2 linked regions of the Pedobacter ginsengisoli genome follow. The main gene of each other region encodes a partner of the protein of the gene in region 2 in a complex. Links are inferred from orthologs where the notes say so. Each region holds a gene or a part of one and is shown on either strand. Other genes may lie near its edges.

Region 1 (8,027 bases), 530 kb from region 2 along the record:
GTTGGTGTCATTGATGAAATTCCATGGCAATTTCAAAAACGAGATATTTGGTTTGCAAGTAATTTAAAAGCACGGGAACGCAAAACAATAAATTATGTTTTAAGACCTACCAAAAGAGGGGAGTATGTATTCGGGTTGGTTCGTTTATATGTTAGTTCTCCGCTGGGCTTAATTACCAGAAGATTTAACTTCGGAGAAGAAAAGACCGTGCCGGTTTACCCCTCATTCTTGCAACTAAGAAGATACGAATTGATGGCTGTCTCAAACAGATTAAGTGAGATTGGAATTAAAAAGATAAGAAGGATTGGTCACAGTTTGGAGTTTGATCAGGTAAAGAATTATGTCCAGGGTGATGATTACAGAACAGTAAACTGGAAAGCAACTGCCCGGAAAGGGGAGTTGATGGTTAATTCGTTTACAGACGAAAAGGCTCAGCATGTGTATTGTATAATTGATAAGTCAAGAGTTATGAAAATGCCTTTTGAGGGGCTAAGCTTATTGGATTATGCTATTAATGCAAGTCTAGTTCTCTCTAACGTTGCTTTATTAAAAGAAGATAAAGCAGGGCTAATTACGATAGCTGAAAAGACAGGGAGTATTGTCCCGGCCGATCGAAAACCTGCCCAGCTGGGTAGGATTATGGAGGTTTTGTATAAAGAAAAAACACGGTACCTGGAAACTAACATGGAGAACTTGTACACAAGTATAAGGAGCGTTATGAAACAGCGGAGCTTGCTGGTGTTTTTTACGAATTTTGAAAGCATGTCTGCTTTAACCAGACAGCTGCCATTTTTAAAACGTATTGCCAAATTTCATTTGTTGCTAATTGTATTTTTTGAAGATACGGAACTGAAGTCCCTTACAGAGGATGAAGTAAAGGATGTAGAGGGGATTTATATTAAAACCATAGCCAACAAGTTCGCTTACGAGAAAAAACTAATTGTAAAGGAACTTGCCAGACATGGGATTCTAAGTATTCTTACTCCACCAGAAAAACTAACTGTAAACGTAATTAATAGGTATCTTTCTATTAAAGCCCAGCAGAAACTCTAATAAGGCTTAGCACTCAGGTAAACTTATTGGAATATTGGTAGCCAAACCACCATCAGAAGTTTCTTTATATTTTGAGTTCATATCCAAAGCAGTTTCCCACATAGTATTTACCACTGCATCTAAACTTACTTTAGCTTTATCCGGATTACTTTGTAAAGCAAGCTGACTTGCGGTAATTGCCTTAATCGCACCCATTGTATTTCTTTCAATACAAGGAATTTGAACTAAACCACCAATAGGATCGCAAGTAAGCCCTAAATGATGTTCCATCGCTATTTCAGCAGCCATTAAAACCTGTCTCTGTGAGCCACCCAGGCATTCAGTAAGTGCAGCAGCAGCCATTGCTGATGATACCCCTATTTCGGCCTGACATCCGCCCATAGCAGCTGATATAGTAGCTCCCTTTTTAAAAATGCTGCCTATTTCAGATGCACAAGCAATAAATTGTGTAATTTTTTCTTCAGCAAAGCCATCGCAAAATGTTATAAAGTATTGGAGTACGGCAGGGATAACTCCTGCAGCGCCATTGGTTGGAGCTGTTACCACTCTGCCAAACGAAGCGTTCTCTTCATTAACGGCCAATGCAAAACAACTAACCCAGTCAAGAGTGTAATTAAAACCATTTCCGCCTGCTCTAATGGCCGTCACCCAACTTTCGTAGTTAGTATAAACACCATTGCCAATTAATCTTTTATTAAGCGCCACAGCCCTTCTTGCTACGTTCAATCCGCCAGGTAAAAAACCTGAGGTATGGCAACCCCTATAAATACAATCCTTCATTACATTGAAGTGTTGCAAAATTCCTGTTCTTGTAGCAGTCTCTGTCCGCCAGGCCAGTTCATTTTCCAGTACAACTTCCGAAACTTTAAGCCCAGTAGTAAGACACCAGTGCAAGAGATCAGCGGCTTTTTCAATCGGGAAAGGTAAATCAACCTGTTCCCTTTCTTTACCATCTTCACCTTCCTTAATTACAAAGCCGCCTCCTATTGAGTAGTAGGTTTCAGATATAGCCTTGCCGGTTTTTAAGAAAGCCTGAAAGGTAACAGCATTGGGATGGAAGGGTAAGCTTTCAAAAAATAAGAACACCAGATCGTCATCATAGTTAAATGTAATGGGCTGCTCACCCGCAAGTACTAACGAATGATTTTTCTTAATAGATTCTATTGTACTGTCAATGGAACTTACATCAAAAGTTACCGGATCAGCACCCGTTAAGCCCAGTAATATGGCAACATCAGTTCCATGTCCTATCCCGGTTTTAGCTAAGGACCCGTAAAGCAAAATCTTTATCTGCTCAACTTCTCCAAGCAGGTTTTGCTCCTTTAATGAAGCTGTGAATTGTTGTGCAGCGCGCCACGGGCCAAGTGTGTGGGAACTTGATGGGCCAATACCTATTTTAAAAATATCAAATACTGATATCTGTTCTCTTTGCATGATGCAAAGCTAAAATTTAAAAGTCAAATGCTATGATATTTCTATCCTGAAGCATGCGATCTACAAATTTTTTATGGTTTTTAGGGCTTCCTACTGCTATCCATGTTCCACTGATGATGCCATTGGCAAGCTCCTGTTTGCCTCTTGTGAGCTTAAGTTTAGATGTTTTAATATCTTCTTCATACTTTTCCAGGCTTTCATTCTCAAATCTTTTTACAATTCTGTACACCCTTTTAGTAAAACGACGCTCTACCATATCTTCCAGAAATGGAAAAGTGAACAATGCCAGCAAAACCACCAAAGTTACACCTACTGCCTGCTCATAATATCCAGCGCCAATAGCCATACCAATTGCAGCTACAATCCATATTACGCAGGCCGTAGTTAAGCCTTTAACCTGATTGTCTTCTTTAAAAATAACGCCGGCACCCAAAAAGCCTATCCCGGTAACAATATTGGAAGCAATGCGATCACGGCTGCTTAATCCAATCTTTATCGACAGAATTGTAAACAGTGTGGCACCAAGGCCAATCATAATCATCGTTTTTAACCCAGCCTGTTTGCTTCTAAATTCTCGCTCAGCGCCAATTAAACCGCAAAGTAAGGTTGCCATTAAGAATTTATTGACTTCGCTAAGCGTAATGAAATGACCGTTTTCTAAAAAAATCTCCATCATATTTTAACTACCTAAATATAACAAAGATTTAAAACAAAAAGACCCGCTGTTTACAGCGGGTCTTTTTTATAAGTGCAAGGTGAATAATATTACATCATTCCACCCATGCCACCACCACCCATAGGAGGCATAGCAGCACCTGCAGGAGCTTCTTCAGGATCATCAGCTAAAACAACTTCAGTTGTTAATAACATAGCTGCAATTGAAGCCGCGTTTTCTAATGCCACACGACCAACTTTAGTTGGATCGATAACACCAGCTGCTATTAAGTTTTCATATACATCAGTACGGGCATTGTAACCGAAGTCAGCTTTACCTTCTTTAACTTTTTGTACAACGATAGAGCCTTCGATACCAGCATTTTGGCAAATCTGACGTAAAGGCTCCTCTATAGCACGACGAATAATCTGGATACCAGTAGTTTCATCATCATTAGAACCTTTCATGCCATCTAAAGCCTCAATAGCTCGGATGAAAGCAACACCACCACCAGCTACGATACCTTCTTCAACCGCTGCACGAGTTGCATGTAAAGCATCATCAACACGGTCCTTTTTCTCTTTCATTTCAACTTCAGAAGCTGCACCAACATAAAGAACCGCAACACCGCCAGCTAATTTAGCCAAACGCTCTTGCAATTTTTCTTTGTCATAATCAGATGTAGTAGTCTCAATTTGAGCTTTGATCTGGTTAACACGAGCTTTGATATCGTCAGACTGACCAGCACCATTGATGATTGTAGTGTTGTCTTTGTCAACAACAACTTTCTCAGCAGTACCTAAATAAGTAAGGTCAGCGTTTTCTAATTTATAACCTCTTTCTTCAGAAATAACAGTACCACCAGTTAAGATAGCGATGTCTTCTAACATTGCTTTCCTTCTGTCACCAAAACCTGGAGCTTTAACAGCAGCAACTTTCAGAGATCCACGGATTTTGTTAACTACTAAAGTAGCTAAAGCTTCACCGTCTAAATCCTCAGCAATAATTAATAGTGGTTTTCCAGTTTGAACTTGTTTTTCTAATACAGGCAACAATTCTTTCATGTTGCTGATTTTTTTATCGTAGATTAAAATGTAAGGGTTTTCTAGTTCCGCTTCCATTTTATCAGCATTAGTTACAAAATATGGAGACAGGTAACCACGGTCAAATTGCATACCTTCAACTGTTTTTACTTCAGTTTCAGTTCCTTTTGCTTCTTCAACAGTGATAACGCCATCTTTACCAACTTTGCCCATAGCTTCAGCGATTAAAGCGCCAATTACTTCGTCATTGTTAGCAGAGATAGATGCAACTTGTTTAATTTTGTTGTTGTCTTCACCTACAGTTTGTGATTGAGATTTTAAATTCTCAACAATAGCAGTAACAGCTTTATCGATACCGCGTTTTAAATCCATTGGATTTGCACCAGCAGCTACGTTTTTAATACCAGCAGTTACAATTGCCTGAGCCAATACAGTTGCAGTTGTAGTTCCGTCACCTGCAATATCTGCAGTTTTAGAAGCCACTTCTTTAACCATTTGAGCGCCCATATTTTCAATTGGGTCTTTTAATTCAATTTCTTTAGCTACTGTAACACCATCTTTAGTGATTGCAGGTGAGCCAAATTTCTTGTCAATAATTACGTTGCGACCTTTTGGGCCTAAAGTTACTTTTACAGCATTAGCCAAAATGTCAACACCTCTTTTCAGTGAGTCACGGGCTTCTACATTATATTTTACTTGTTTTGCCATTTTATTTATTTTGATTCTTGTTTAAGCTGAAATGGATTAAGCATTAACCAATTTCATTTCAATAATTATACTTGGATTAAAGAGTTCCTAAGATATCAGAATCTCTCATAATTAAATACTCAGTACCTTCAATAGTAACTTCAGTGCCACCATATTTACTGTATAAAACCTGATCACCAACCTTAACACTTAATGGGATTAGATTTCCGGTTTGATCAGCATATTTACCAGGACCAACAGCTACTACTACTCCTTGTTGAGGTTTTTCTTTAGCGGTATCAGGGATATAAATACCAGAAGCTGTTTTTTCTTCTGCAGCAGCAGCTTCAACAACTACTCTATCTGCATTAGGTTTAAAGTTTAAAGCCATAACTTATTATTGTTTTGTTTTTAGATTTATAAATGTAAAAGTAATTTAATTACGCAGGAAAGAACATATCAGTTTTTATGCCAAGGAGGCTAAGCTTGACAAATTTACACAGCATTGTCAGCTAATGGATTAAGCTAAACTGTTTTTGTGTCAGAGTGGCAGGGGCATAAAAAAGCCCGGCAAGATATTATCCTTCCGGGCTTTTGCATCCTTTATAAAATATAAGGACTTATTTTTTTGTTGTGTCAGTTGCTGCTGGTGGTGTGTTTGCAGGAGCAGTACTACCGCCCCCTATTGGAGGTGGAGTAGGAGTTTTGTCAAGTTGGTTCTGAATTTTAGAGCCAGCTACAGCTGCTGAACCGCCTGATTTACCAATAGTTGTAATTGATAAAGTAAGCACAACAACAAGTGCCAGTAAAATCCAGGTTCCTTTTTCTAAAACGTCGCCTGTACGTTGAACACCAAACATATTACTGCCAGATCCGCCTGTTGCCAGACCACCACCTTTAGGATTTTGTATCAAAACAAATAGCGCTAAGGCAATACAAATGATGATTAATAAAATAATTAAGAAAAGCATATTATGTTAGGTTGTTAAATTTTTCTTTCTATCGATTGAATAAGGTCGGCAAAGTAACGGCTTTTTTCTGGAAACATCAAACTTAATTTTTCATAAGTCTCTATGGCCTTGTCATAAAGCATCTGTTCAATATAGATGTTTGCTAATGTTTCAGATACGAGATCATTATGATCCTCCGCACTTTTTTTAGCTTTATTCTCGTTATTTATTTGTTCTGGCTTCGGTGGACTTATCTGAGGCTCGTTCTTTATAAAGCTTTCTATAATTTCATCTCCCTTTGTGCGAGGTTTAAACTCACTTGCAGAATAGTCAATTTCCTCTTCATCAAATGGGCTTTGCATATGAAATATGTTCTCTACATATTGCTGCTGCAGCTCATTTGCTTTTTTGTTTACATCAGGCTTTTCTTCTTTCTTCACCTGTTTAGGTGAGGCATAAGGTTGAAATATTTGTTGATGCTCTTTTCTTGTTTTGGCCAACCACCATAAAAATGTATAGGGAAGCTGATCATCATCATATTTACTGATTACAATGGTATCATCTTCTTCTACTGATTCTGTTTCCTGATATTCTTCAATTTGAGTAACCTCCAGAGTTTCCGGTGCAGGCTCAACTTTAAAGTTTTCCTGAAAAGCAAAGAAATCTGTGGCAACAATGTTCTCTAAAACAAGATCATCCTCTCGTTTTTCTCTACTTTCCTGATTATATTCACTGATATCAACCTCACCAATTTCATCAAAAACCTCCTGATCATCGGTTATCTGCAATTCTTCCGATTCGCCTGGAACCTCGTCAATAATAACTTCGTCTAAAGTTTCCGGATCATTGCCAAAAGGACTTGAAAAAGAGTGGCTGATGATATTGAAGTCACCCGATTCCAGAGATTCTGTTTCGTGAAGAAAATTATGAAGTAGTTGTCCGTTAGTATATAAAGCAGCTGTGGCGAGATTAGCATTGCCCGAGTTGGTATTTAAAGAAGCTTTTGCCAGAAGAAGATGAACAGGCTGAAAATAAGGATGCTGCTTAGCAAAATCTTGCAGCATAGCGGAATCATGCTGAGAAACTTTCTCAGGCGCGGCAATCAATTCTGCCAGCTTTTCTTTAATGTTTATATCCTGCTCCACGCTGCTAAGTTAACAATTGATCTCTATTTTAACCTACCATTGTGCGAAAGCCCTGTTAAAAATATCTTCATTAAGCTGAGCAGTAACGTCTTTAATTAGACCCGGTTCTTGTGCCTGTAAATTTCCGGCTAGTTTAAAATCCTTATGACGTTCAAAAGATTGCTCAAAGCTTTTTGTGGGATCAAGATTGTTTACATACTTAACATTAACCGTTATAGATAACCTGTTTGCGCCTGCTGTAGGTTGCTTGTTGTCAGTTATTGCTACAGGAGTAATACTATATCCGGTAATATTTCCAGAAAAAACACCGTGAGCATCATTCGGCGTAATGCTTAAGCTGGTTTGATTCCTGATGCGTGTTTTCAATTCCTCAGTAAACTGTGAGCTTAAAGATGCTACCACTAAAGGCGCATTGTTCTCGAAAACATTAACACTAATCGTTTTCATCCCCTCTGGAATGGAAATTCCTTTTAGCCCTACTGTACAGCTGCTAAAAAGGAATAATAATATGATTATAGATAAATTTCTCATCCTTAATTTAAATTCAGTTCTTTAATTTTTCTATATAATGTACGTTCAGAGATACCTAATTCCTGAGCAGCAAACTTGCGTTTTCCTTTATGCTTTCTCAGTGCTTTTTTAATCAGGTCAGATTCCTTGTCTATTAATGATAATGATTCCTCAACTTCTTCTGCTTCATGAGTATAGTTGTAATCAACCGGTGCGTTTTGAACTGGTTTTTTAATAGTAAGAGTTGGTTGCTCACTACCAAAAGTTTGATCTACCTCTTGGTAAAGCTGATTAATGTAATGAGGATTGTCAGCCATGATGTGCGAAGTATTACCTCCGCTCTGGATGATTTCGGCAACCAGTTTTTTCAATTCCATCATGTCTTTTTTCATATCAAAAAGTACCTTGTAAAGAATATCTCTTTCGGTATAATCTTCCTTGCTACTGCCATTAATTGCTACAGGTAGGTTGGTGGCACTTTCATTTGGAATATAATTCAGTAGAGCCGTTGCACTAACATTTCTTTCTTTTTCGAGAACGCAGATTTGTT
Region 2 (8,107 bases):
GGAACCAAACCAATATCTCTACCCGGGGCCTTGACCCTCATCGTGGATGGGAGTTTAATATTCGCAAAGATGGGGTGCTCACCAATTCAGATATGTATGGCTATCCGGCCGTCATTATAATATCCCATTAGAAGCGGTAGAGCGGATTGAGCTGGTAAGAGGCACCGCCTCCCTGCAATATGGCGGGCAATTTGGCGGATTGCTTAACTATGTGAGTAAGAAACCCGATTCTTCTGCTTTAGCTTTTCAAAGCATCAATACTGCGGGGTCATATGGTTTACTCAGTTCCTTTAACTCCATCAGCGGTACAAAGGGCAAGTTTAAGTATTATGCCTGGTTCAATAAAAAAGCAGATGCTGGGTATCGTAAGAACAGTGACTCAAAATATGATGCGCAAAACATTTCCTTATTTTATGAATTCACGCCCAATATTGAACTTAAGGCAGAATGGACACGCTCTAATTATGTGATTCACCTTGCAGGGCAATTGACCGATGAGATGTTTAAGGCGGATCCGCGTTCTTCTACGCGTTCGCGTAATTATTACAACCCTGAGATCAATATTCCCTCTCTTACTTTAGACTGGAAGATGGGTGAATCTACACGGTTGAAATTCACTTCTTCTGCAGTAATTGGAGTTAGAAATAGTGTGATGTTTGATAAGTTGGCCAATATAATAGATGCAATTGACCCTACTACGCTTCAATATGCTAACAGGCAGGTTGATGTTGATCATTTCAAGAGTTTTACCAATGAGCTGCGTTTATTACAATCGTACTCACTTTTGGGCTTGACCAGCAACCTTGCTGCGGGGGTGCAATATATGAACAATGACCTGCATCGCCAGCAACAGGGTAAGGGAACCACGGGGACAGATTTTGACCTTTCGCTGGTTACCCCAGACTTTGGCAGAGATATGCATCTAAAAACTAATAATGTTGCTTTTTTTGCCGAGAATCGGTGGGTGTTGTTGCCCCGTCTTTCTGTAAATACCGGAGTAAGGTTTGAGCTGGGCAAGACAGATATGACCGGGGTGATTAATAATTATCCTACCGGTGATATTCCTAATAACATTAAACATGAGTATCCTTTGTTTGGGGTTAGTGGGCAGTATGAATTGACTAAAGCCATGAACCTATATGCAGGCTGGTCGCAGGCTTACCGTCCGGTGATTTTTAAGGACATTATCCCTGGATCTACCTTTGAGCTTACCGACAAGAATTTAAAGGATGCCAGAGGATATAATCTGGAAGCTGGTTTTAGGGGTAACTGGCAGTTTTTGAACTGGGATGTGAGCTATTTCCAACTGCAATACAATAACCGCATGGGTACTGTTTCGCAGATGAATTCTAATAATCAGGAGATCATTTATCGTACAAATATTGGGGATTCAAGAACTAAAGGAGTTGAACTTTTTACTCAGGCAGATTTTCCGCTGAGTAAAACAGCTAGCTTCTCTTTATATACAGCAACTGCTTATATGAATGCCCGCTACCAAAATGCCAGTATTAGGGATGCTAATGCCAAAACAACTGTTTCTATTGATGGGGATAAAGTAGAAAGTGTGCCGGAATGGACTTCCAGGAATGGGGCTACTTTAAAAGTTAAGCGCTATAGTCTGAGCATTCTGCATAGTTATACCGCCAGCTCATTTGCTGATGCCCTAAATGCTGTGGCACCAAATGCGACCGGAACTGTTGGTATTGCACCTTCCTATAACTTATTTGATGCCAGTGCCACTATTGGACTTACCAATTACTTGCGTATTGGGCTTAATGTGAGCAATGCGTTTGATAAACATTATTTTACCAAACGCCCGCAGTTTTATCCGGGACCAGGCATCTGGCCGTCTGACGGTAGAACGTTTTCCGCTACTGTATCATTGAACTTGTAAAGCTTTATCTCAGTTTATAAGCTTTCATACTTTCCTGGTTAATGCCAAATATTAAAGTGTTGCTTGTTTGCACTACGCTTCTAACATCTCCTTTTAAACTAAAACCTGATTGTTGTTGAGGGATGTATGTAAAGCTACCTTTGCCATTGCCTTTAAGTAGGGTTCCATAATTAGCGTCGTATTTTCCAAATCTGAGGCGTGAATGACTAATGTTGCCACACAGTAACAAGTCTTTATTGCCATCCTTATCATAATCAAAGGCGGTAATTGTGAATACTGGCGAGAATTGAACCTCTTGCGGTAAGCTTAACTCTTTAAATTTACCTTTTCCGGTATTGATAAAAGCCGATGTTTTTAAATCGGTTGCCTGGAGCTTTGAAACGCCCATTAGTTCCTCTTTGGTAAATATCTCTTTCATTGATGCATCTGCATAGCTTTTATAATCCGGAAAGCGTGTGCGCATAATGCTCATCTGATCTAGCATCTCATCTCTGGTTACATAAGGATAGCTTTTTCCCTGGATGTAAAAACATAATATAGGGTCAACCGATCCATTATCATCAAAATCTTTGTAGAACATTTCAGCAGGTTCCTTTTCGGTTGCTTTGCATTGAGTGTTTAATCCGGTGTTTCCAATTACTATATCCGGAACACCGTCATTGTTTAAGTCCTCTACTAGTAGTTTGTTCCACCAGCCAGCCAAAGGTTTCTCAAAATAATCTTTAGTTTTATCTGTCAGCTTGCCATTTGTATTAATGAGGACGGTAATTGGCATCCATTCTCCAACAACAATCAGATCCTCTTTTTTGTCGCCGTTTAAATCTACCCATGCGGCATCGGTAATCATTCCTGCTTTTTGCAAATTTGGGGCAACAGCTTTAATCTGATCTTTAAAGTTTCCTTTTCCATCGTTAATTAGTAGATAACTTGATGGTGTTTCCGGATAGCGGCCAGGAATTACTCTTCCGCCTATAAATAGGTCGGGGTGGCCATCCTGGTTAAAGTCTGTAACCCGAACGCAGCTTTTACTGCTTAGCATTTTAGGTAAAGCATTAACTGATGGTCTGAAATTTCCCTTTCCATCATTTAAGTACAATCGATCTTGCAATGATGAATCGTCAGGGATATAACTGTCATAACCGCCAGCACATACATAAAGATCTGCAAAACCATCGCCATTGGCATCAAAAAAGACAGCATCTGTGTCTTCGCTTTTTAGGCTATTGGTAAAGGCTCTCTGGATTTTTTTTACAAAAGTGCCGTTCTTTTTTTGAATAAAAAGTGTGCCAGACTGGCCTTGGGTCCCGCCAACATAAATGTCCTCTAAACCATCTCCATCTACATCTGCTTTGGCAATGCATGGACCTGAAAATGACATGGGGTTTATTAACAGTGGTTGCCGCTTAAAATCGTTGGTTGATTTTTTTTGCTGTTGAAATGTAATCGGCGATTTAATTTCTTTAAATATAGACAAAGGAGGCTGTGGGTCTTTGTAAGTTGTTTTTGCATTTGTTTCTAATAGCGGTATTTGTTGATTTGCCTTTACGCCTGTTATTAGTTCCTGTTTTCCACTTGGCCAAACTACACGAAGAGAGTCTATAGAAGTAGATTCTCCTAAACCGAAATGTAAAATTGGCGAAACGCTTGATTGATAGCCTCGAGATGGCATTTGTTCAAGATACTGCTGTTTGTTATTCTGGTAGATCCAAATTTTTGCACCAATACCTTGTGTGTTTTGCCCAGATCCCTGCAGCTTTACTTTTAGGAACTGATTTTTTATTTGCTTGTCGGTTCTGTTTTCATAAATGAATGCCGGAAGATTGATATTGTTAACCACAAGGTCAAGGTCGCCATCGTTATCTAAATCGGCATAAGCGGCCCCATTACTATTAGATGGTGTGTTTAATCCCCATTCAACCATTTTGTTGGTAAACGTAAGGTTGCCGTTGTTCTTGTAGATGTAATTGTTAACATTGGATGCAGGCATTGCATGGATTAAATTTAACAGATTCTCCCTCATTTGAGCCGGATCGGTAGTACGCAGGAAATCTCCTTTGAACTTTAGAAAATCCATATTGGTATAATCTCTCATATAACCATTTGATACAAAAAGATCTTTCCAGCCGTCATTATCATAATCTGCAAATAGAGGAGCCCAGCTCCAATCTGTATTGGAAATGCCTGATAATTGTGCGGTTTCACTAAATGTGCCATTTCCATTATTTATTTGAAGCATGTTGCGCATATCCTGGTAATGGAAGCCAAGACGTAGGCGGAGGTCATAATATTCGTAATTGTCGGGAGAAAAGAGCAACTTCTGTCTTCGATTATCCTCTGGCAGCATATCTAAAGTGAAAAGATCTGATAGGCCATCGTTGTTAATGTCAGCAATATCATTGCCCATTGAATACAAGGACGTATGGCCAATTTGGGATTGAATTTGATTTGTAAAAGTGCCGTTTCCATTATTTATATATAAATAATCTGGTGCAGAATAATCGTTTGAGATGTAAATATCCGGATAACCATCATTATTCAAATCGCTTACTCCTGCACCTAAACCATATGTAAATGATGAATTATAGATGCCTGCCTGATCTGAAACATCTTTAAATTTTCCATTTTCATTTTTATATAGCTTAATCCGGATGGTTGGTGCGGGTTCTTTTAATATTATTGGAGCAGAAGTTTCATCGAGTGTGGTAAATACTTTAGGGTTGTGGTTTAACAGGAGCATATCAAGGTCATTATCTTTGTCGTAATCAAAAAAAACAGCCTGTGTGCTATATGCGGTATCGGCAAGCCCATATTCTGCAGCTTGCTCTTTAAATACGGGAATTCCCTGATCGTTGTTCCCTTGGTTTATATATAATTTATTTGTTCTATTCTTTGCAGGTAATGCACCGGAATAACATTGATAGATGTCTGGTTTCCCATCTCCATTAACATCGGCCATAGTAACGCCTGTTTTCCAGGTTGTTCCCTCTTCGGTTATGTCGGCTTTATCTGTAACATCTTCAAACTGCATGTTTCCTTTATTAAGATATAGTTTGGCCTTTGTCATGTTTCCTGAAAAATATACATCCTCCAGGCCGTCATTATTTACATCTGCAATTGCTACACCCCCTCCATTATAGAAGTACTGATAGGATATAATGTTTGCCCTTTCGTTTTCAATGATGGTATTATTGAAATCGATGTGAGTCTGATTTGAAGAAAGTATGGAAAATAGTGTGTTTTTACTGCCCTCAGTGTCTGTATTTTTATCATTATTTACACAGGAAGTAAATGAAAAGAGACCAAGCAACATGATGCTCTGGTGCAATTTAGAGGTTAAAGAAGACATTTGGTTAAGAAGTTTGGTTTAATTCTTCTTGAAGATAATGACTTTATTTTAATGTATCATAATTTTTACTAAAAACGTTTAGGCATATTAACAATGGCTTCTTAAATAAAAAAGCATTAGAGATAATGCTTTTTTATTGGTGTTATATTCTTTTCTGTTAGGCAGCAAATGCAATTCGGCTAGCCGAAAAGCTCTTGCATATCTCTGTCTGCGGTAGGTATTTTCTTTAAAAAGTCGTCAAAACCGGTATTTTCCTGAGAGCTATACATTCCATAAGCGTCAAGAATATAGCCAATCTGTTTGTCTTTGTCTTCTAGTAAATAGAGCACAGAATTATCGGCAGGGTCGGAGTCGCCTTCAAATCGATAAGTTTTAATTATTGTTAGGTCTTCAGGATTATAAATTTTGTTAATTCCAATGCCTTGCATCTTGCCATGGTCTGTCATTTTTATTTCGTTATCCAAACCTTTAAGTCTTAATTTTTCTAAAACCTGGCTAAGGGTATTCATTTCTATTGGATGTTCCATAATAAGTAGTGTTTTTGTATAAATACAACAATACCCTTTACAAATGGTTTTCCTTTTTGCATTTAGGCATGCTATTGCAAGGCTTGTAAAATGCAAAAAGGGTGATCATTGTTATGATACACCCTTTTTATGAATTTTAATTATTTCTTAAGCTTACAATGAAAAAGCTGCTTTTACTTTATCTACAAAGTCTAATTTCTCCCATGTAAACAATTCAACAGTAACAGTTTTTTCTTCACCTCCAGGACTTTTAAAAGTTTTGGTAACTGTTTCAGGCGTACGACCCATATGGCCATAAGCTGCAGTTTCACTATAAATTGGATTTCTTAATTTTAAGCGTTGCTCTATAAAGTAAGGACGCATATCGAATATACCTTCAACTATTCTGGCAATTTCTCCGTCAGTTTTGTTTACTTTACCTGTTCCATAAGTATTGATGTAAATACCCATAGGTTTTGCAACTCCAATGGCGTAGCTTACCTGAACTAAAATTTCTTCGGCAACACCTGCAGCAACAAGATTCTTAGCGATGTGACGGGTTGCATAGGCAGCACTTCTATCTACTTTACTGGGGTCTTTTCCAGAGAAAGCACCGCCTCCATGAGCTCCTTTACCTCCGTAAGTATCTACAATAATTTTACGGCCTGTTAAGCCTGTATCGCCATGCGGGCCACCAATAACAAATTTCCCGGTTGGATTAATATGATACTCTATTTTATCATTAAATAGGTGCGCATATTGTGGGTATTTGGCAATAATGCGTGGGACAAGAATATCAACAAGGTCTTTTTTGATTTTAGCAAGCATTTTGGCTTCTTCATCAAAATCATCATGCTGAGTTGAAATCACTATAGCATCAATACGAACAGGCTTGTTGTTGTCGGCATATTCTAAAGTCACTTGTGATTTAGCATCAGGACGCAGATAGGTAATTTCATTATTTTCTCTTCTTAACAGAGCTAATTCCTGTAAAAGAGTATGTGAAAGATCTAGTGCCAAAGGCATATAGTTTTCTGTTTCGTTGGTTGCATAGCCAAACATCATACCCTGATCGCCAGCACCTTGTTCTTCTTTGTTGCTTCTGTCAACACCTTGATTTATATCCTGCGACTGTTCGTGAATTGCGGAAAGAATACCGCATGAGTTAGCCTCAAACATGTATTCGCTTTTTGTGTAGCCAATTTTTTTGATTACATCTCTGGCAATTTGTTGTACATCAAGATAGGTTTGTGATTTCACCTCGCCAGCTAAAATAACCTGACCTGTGGTAACCAAAGTTTCGCAGGCCACTTTTGACTCTGAATCGAACGCTAAAAAGTTGTCAATAAGTGCGTCTGAGATTTGATCTGCAACTTTATCCGGATGGCCTTCAGAAACTGATTCAGATGTAAATAAATACGACATTTTAAATAATTAAAATTTAATTTTAAACAATTATATAAAAGGGAGTCAGATCCTGCAGAACAGGCTGTAAAATGAAGTGTATAATATGGTTAGCACTTTTTTTTACGTGGTTGCAATCCAGCTATTCTTTAAATAGCATCGCAAATCAGTCCACTTTAACGCTGCAAAATTACTATATATATTTCAATAGTCAAAAAATATCAATTATTTTGTACTATCATTAATCAAAAGGTTTTGTCGAAATCAAACATTCTATTTATCATCAATCCAATATCTGGAGGTAAGAATAAATTAAAGATTCCAGCATTGATAGATGCGCATCTTGACCGTTCTAAGTACAATCCAAATTTTAGTTTTACTGAATATGTTGGCCATGCTTCTGAGATTGCGGAGGAAGCTGCAAGCAAAAATTTTGACATTATTGTAGCAGTTGGAGGTGATGGTACAATAAATGAGATTGCAACTAAAGTGATGCAGCAAAATAAAATATTGGGTATTATCCCTTTTGGCTCTGGAAATGGGCTGGCAAGGTTCTTAAAAATACCGATGAAAACTGTTGCTGCAATAAAGGTTATTAATAATTGTAATGTAGAGGTTATTGATACTGCCAGATTTAATGATAAGTGTTTTTTTAACATGGCAGGTATGGGTTTTGATGCACATATCAGTTCTGTGTTTGCCGGAAATAAATCAAGAGGTTTAACGGGCTATCTGAAATTGGGATTAACCGAAGTGTTAAACTACAAACCTCAGGTTTATCAGCTTAGTATTGATGGTGTAGAGTACGAACGCAAGGCATTTGTTGTCAGCATTGCAAATTCATCTCAATATGGTAATAATGCACATATTGCACCACAGGCATCGGTAGTTGATGGCTTGCTTGATGTGTGCGTGGTAAAAGAATTTCCTATGTATAAACTGCCGGTATTGGCATAT

What was found.
Region 1: the proteins of metK (region 2) and groL are in contact, whole or in part, in a cryo-EM structure (PDB 8P4O), measured with the Escherichia coli proteins. The link is inferred for Pedobacter ginsengisoli from one-to-one orthologs.

Annotation. Positions count from the first base shown.
Region 1 is NZ_CP024091.1:4,759,513-4,767,539, forward strand. What follows is about bases 2,574-5,453. They hold groL (chaperonin GroEL), read right to left. Parts: upstream 4,894-5,453; coding sequence 3,253-4,893; downstream 2,574-3,252. Other genes in these bases: CPT03_RS19970 (MgtC/SapB family protein), read right to left, coding at 2,574-3,163; groES (co-chaperone GroES), read right to left, coding at 4,970-5,263. Outside these bases: CPT03_RS19960 (DUF58 domain-containing protein), read left to right, coding at 1-1,053; CPT03_RS19965 (L-serine ammonia-lyase), read right to left, coding at 1,060-2,487; more of CPT03_RS19970, read right to left, coding at 2,504-2,573; preprotein translocase subunit SecG, read right to left, coding at 5,493-5,843; CPT03_RS19990 (hypothetical protein), read right to left, coding at 5,858-6,967; CPT03_RS19995 (LptE family protein), read right to left, coding at 7,001-7,498; CPT03_RS20000 (sigma-54 interaction domain-containing protein), read right to left, coding at 7,501-8,027.
Region 2 is NZ_CP024091.1:4,229,498-4,237,604, reverse strand. Bases 5,047-8,006 are described here. They hold metK (methionine adenosyltransferase), read right to left. Parts: upstream 7,172-8,006; coding sequence 5,921-7,171; downstream 5,047-5,920. Other genes in these bases: CPT03_RS17475 (diacylglycerol/lipid kinase family protein), read left to right, coding at 7,406-8,006; CPT03_RS17485 (hypothetical protein), read right to left, coding at 5,420-5,767; CPT03_RS17490 (VCBS repeat-containing protein), read right to left, coding at 5,047-5,240. Outside these bases: CPT03_RS22995 (hypothetical protein), read left to right, coding at 1-131; CPT03_RS17495 (TonB-dependent receptor family protein), read left to right, coding at 212-1,894; more of CPT03_RS17490, read right to left, coding at 1,899-5,046; more of CPT03_RS17475, read left to right, coding at 8,007-8,107. UniProt on the Escherichia coli protein: Catalyzes the formation of S-adenosylmethionine (AdoMet) from methionine and ATP.